DNA from 2 places in the Sporanaerobacter sp. genome. Region 2 is predicted to be linked to the other one. Evidence: riboswitches for the same ligand, from Rfam matches in the RefSeq annotation. Region 2 holds a riboswitch; the other holds the start of a gene.
The links. Region 2 has a riboswitch for thiamine pyrophosphate ahead of thiT (energy-coupled thiamine transporter ThiT). Riboswitches for the same ligand answer to the same signal wherever they lie in the genome.
Positions count from the first base shown of each region.

Region 1 (2,411 bases), 260 kb from region 2:
TTATAGCTTCTACATTCATATCAATTGCTACTTTTACCTTTTCAAGTTCCTTATCTACATTTGGACAATCTCTAGAAATACCTAAATTGACATTTATCTTAGTCTTAAGCCCCTCTCCTATTCCCTCTGGATTTAAAGATTTGTGATTTTTATTAGCTGGTATAACTATTTTGCCTTTAGCTATGCCCTTTTTTAAAAGTTCAACATCCATATTTTCTTTTTTAGCTACTATATCCATTTCTTTTGTGATGATACCTTTTTTTGCAGCATCCATTTGTGTTGTATAATTCATTTAAAATTCCTCCTCATTCAATATTTTTTTTATGGATAAAACCATTTCATTCATATTTATAGAACCAACTAGTTCTGATATCATTGCAAAACACTTTCCTCCATGAGCTTTTACATCTAATATATTTTCTTTTTTTATTCCTCCAATAGCTACATAGGGAATACTTATGTTTTCTGAAACCCATTTTAAATACTTAAGTCCTTCCGATTTCTCTACATTTTTCTTTGTAAAAGTATCAAATATTGGTCCAACTCCTATATAATCTGCACCTTTTTCCACTGCTTCTATAGCTTGTTCTTTGTTGTGAGTTGAAACACCTACAATCATATTTGGAGCAATCTTCTTTATCTCCTCAATAGGTATATCATCTTGTCCCACATGTATACCATCAGCTTGAACTAGCATAGCTATATCCACATCATCATTGACAATAAAAGTAACATTTGCTTTTTTTGTCATCTCTCGTATAATTTTGCATTCTTTATATTTCTCTTTTTTTGATTTGTCTTTTTCCCTATACTGAATAATTTTTATACCTGATTCAATCATTTCTCTTACTATTTCAATACTTTTCTTTCCTTTCGAAAATTCTTCTCCTGTGATTCCATAGATGCATGTATCAGGCAATGTATTAGAAAAAACACGTTTTTCCAAACCATATACTTTAAATCTAATTTGTTCATATATCTTTGATTCTTCATAATGCCCTAAAATTTTCAAACATTCTTCAATACTTCTAATTCCTTCTTCTACTCTTTTAAAATTTGATATAAGTAAAGTTTCAATATCCTCCTTTTTGTCCAATGTACTCTTTTGAGATATTTGAAATCCTATGTCTGTATTTGAACTTCTATTTCTTAAAAGTTCAGGACTTTTAAAACTTTTTCTGACCAAATGGCGAATATCTCTAAGTTCTTTGGAAATTTCTCTATTTTCAAATACAAATCTTTCTATATCTTCTATGACTCTAATTCCTTCTGAAACCCTGTTTATATTTGCATCAATTATCCTATATACTTCCATCTTCAACCCTCCTTTCAAAAAATAAAAAACTGTACGCCAACAGATGCATACAGTTTTTATTCAAAATAAGCATAAAAAAACATATCCCTCCGTTGGAATTACCCAAATCAGGTTCATAGGGTCAGGAATAACATTCCTATCTCAGCCTATCACTATAAGCACCCCTTGATTGATTATTCAATTTTTATTTACATCTTCATCATATCACTTAACACTTAATATGTAAAATATATTTTAACAATATTGCAACTATATTTATTTTTAAAAATATAAAATGAACATTTTGTAGTATATAATACTCTTATATATAGGTAGGTGAGAAAATGGAAACAGAATTGTTAATTAAAAAAGCAAAAAAAGGGGATAAAGAAGCCCTGTTGCAACTTGTTATGGCACATGAAGCTGATTATTATAAATTAGCTTATGTATATATGAAAAACAAAGATGATGCATTAGATGCTATGCAAGACATGATTGTTATACTGTATGAAAACATGTCAAAACTAAAAAAAGAAGAATCCTTCTATAGTTGGAGTAAAACCATATTGGTCAATTTATGTAAAAACAAATTAAAAAAAAATAACAAAGTAATCCCTTTAGATGAAATAAAAGCCGAAGCCCAATATGAAACCTATGACAAATCTGAAAATCAAATAGTATTAGAAAAACATCTTTCTAAACTAAGTGAAAAACAACAAGAAGTAATTAGGCTTAAATATTTTCTTGATTTAGATTATAAAACTATATCTGAAATACTTAAAATTCCTATAGGAACTGTCAAATCAAGAATTAGCATTGGAATAGAAAAATTGAGAGAATCCATTGGAGGTGATTCGATTGAATGATGTTGAAAAACTTTTGTATGAAGGAAAAAAAGAAATAGATGATTTGGAAATACCTACAGATATAGAATCAGCACTACACTCTGCTTTAGAAAGTATTCCAAATAAAAAGAAAAAAAATATTAAAGGTAGAGTCGCTGCCTTGATATTGGCAGTTTTGCTTTTAGGATATAATATGGACACATTGGCCTTTTATAGCAAGAAGTTGATTGGATATGAAAATGTAATGAATGGTACCCTTAAAGAATTAAATC
Region 1 is NZ_CP181252.1:197,338-199,748, forward strand. It holds gene thiC (phosphomethylpyrimidine synthase ThiC) at 1-292, opposite strand, end outside; gene thiE (thiamine phosphate synthase) at 293-1,315, opposite strand; TPP riboswitch at 1,383-1,491, opposite strand; gene ACFWUA_RS01015 (RNA polymerase sigma factor) at 1,639-2,160, shown strand; gene ACFWUA_RS01020 (DUF4179 domain-containing protein) at 2,153-2,411, shown strand, end outside.
Region 1: another riboswitch for thiamine pyrophosphate. It lies ahead of thiE (thiamine phosphate synthase); the one in region 2 lies ahead of thiT (energy-coupled thiamine transporter ThiT).

Region 2 (2,411 bases):
CCATTAGAATTAATAGGAATTACAGAAACAAAAGTTCCTTCTTCCCTGTTTAATTCTAAAACACTATTAGTTATATAAATTGTATTTTTATCATCAACTATTATGCCTTTTATGTGCTTTTTAAGTAATTTATTTAATAAGTATACATTAGCCAGTGTATGATCAATTCTTGAACCTGTAACACCCATAAAGATAATTTCATCTATTCCTTTATCTATTAAATATTCAATTGCTAACTCTGTATCTGTATAGTCTTTATGAGTACTATATTTCAGTATAGGAACATTTTTAATATTTATAATGTTTAAAGTCTCATCTTTTATAGAATCTAAATCGCCAACTACTAAATCTGGTATAAGTCCAATTTGAGCAATATGATTTGCCCCTCCATCAGCACATACAATCATATCTACACTTTCAGCAATAGATTTTAACAAATTTAGATTTGAAATTTCACCATTTGATACAATAAGTCCCGTCATGAGAATCCTTCCAATTTCATTTATTTTTTAATATTACTTAAAGGTTTCCATAGTAATATTAATATTATAGTAGAAATAATACACTCTGGCAACAAGTAACTACCATTGTATATAGCTGAATAAACCCAAGGATTTTGTTCTCCTGCATATTCGGCAAAAAATATAACACCAGAAAGTAAATGTGAAATAAATCTACCACCTATAGATAATAATACCCCTAAAATCGTTAAAAAATAACTTTGCTTATCCATACCCTTATTATCTAATTTAGCAATACCAGCAAGTCCTAAAAATCCAAAAGCAATTGGATAATCTAAAAAAAACTGTATAGGATAATATACTTGAGGATCAAGAATACATTGCACCACTCCATATAAACATCCTACAAGTATACCAGGTCCTACTCCCCATCTCATAGCAAAAATCATAATTGGGATCATACTCCCTGCTGTTACCGAACCTCCTTGAGGCATTTTAAATAATCTGACATAGCTCAATAATGTTGCTAATGCAATCATTATGCCTCCTTCGGCAAGCATTTTTACATTCCATTTCTTTTCCATTTTTTCATCCTCCTATAAATAAATATAATTAATTAAAAAATTAAACCCATTACCTGAAATAAGGCAATGGGTTTGTATGCAAACTAACAAATCACTTCCCTCCGCTAGTATTACCTAGTTCAGGTTCAAGGGTCGGAACTTTAGTTCCCTCTCAGCCAAAAGGCTCCCCCAGTGTTACTTATTAAATTCAATTTAATTGTATCACAAATAACTAAAAATGTACATTAAATATTCTTAAACATATTTGTGCGCTCAATAACATCTTCTGCACCATAAATTCCTGAACCAACAACTAATATATCCACACCTAAATCTATAATTCCCTTTGCATTATCTAATTTAACTCCTCCATCTACTTCTATTTCAATATCTAAATTGTTGCGATCTATTATTTCTCTTAATTTTTGTATTTTTCTTTTCATGGCTGGTATGAAAGATTGCCCACCAAAGCCTGGATTTACTGTCATTATCAATACCATATCAATATCCTCAAGAACATATTCAATACTTTCAAGTGAAGTAGCAGGATTTAATGCCACACCCACTTTTTTGTCATAACTTTTTATATATTGAATAGTTCTATGTAAATGTGTGCTAGACTCTGCATGAACAGTGATGATATCCGCACCAGCCACTACAAAATCTTCAATATACCTTTCTGGTCTATCTATCATCAAATGTACATCAAAAGGAACTTCTGTGACAGCCTTAATTTTTTTAATAACTGGTGGTCCAAAAGTAATATTAGGAACAAAAATACCATCCATAACATCTAGATGAATAAAATCTGCTCCTCCTTCTTCAACCTTTCTTATTTCTTCTTTTAAATTGCTGAAATCCGCTGATAAAATAGACGGTGAAATTTTTGCCATATCAGTACCTCCTAATACTTTTTATCTCATCTACAAAACTCAAATAATTCTCATATCTAATTTTTGCTATATTCCCTTTTTCTACTTGTCTTTTTACTTCACATTCTGGCTCACTTATATGCATACAACTATTAAATCTACACATATGGCTATATTTTTTAATTTCTTTAAAATAGCATTGTACATCTTCTACATTTTGAATAAAGTCAATATTTAAAGAACTAAATCCTGGAGTATCTAATATATATCCTCCAATATCTAATTCCATAAGCTCCACATGTCTAGTAGTATGTTTGCCTCTTTTAGTTTTATCACTTATTTCACCAGTTTTCAATTCTAATCCTGGCTGAATTTTATTTATCAAAGAAGACTTTCCTACACCTGAGGGCCCAGCAAAAACTGTTATATTGCCCTTAAGAATACTCTTAAGTTCTTCAACTCCCTTAAGGTTTTTACAACTTGTAGTTATTACTCTATATCCAGCTTTACTGTAT
Region 2 is NZ_CP181252.1:2,204,826-2,207,236, forward strand. It holds gene ACFWUA_RS11110 (thiamine diphosphokinase) at 1-482, opposite strand, end outside; gene thiT (energy-coupled thiamine transporter ThiT) at 503-1,045, opposite strand; TPP riboswitch at 1,125-1,225, opposite strand; gene rpe (ribulose-phosphate 3-epimerase) at 1,270-1,917, opposite strand; gene rsgA (ribosome small subunit-dependent GTPase A) at 1,919-2,411, opposite strand, start outside.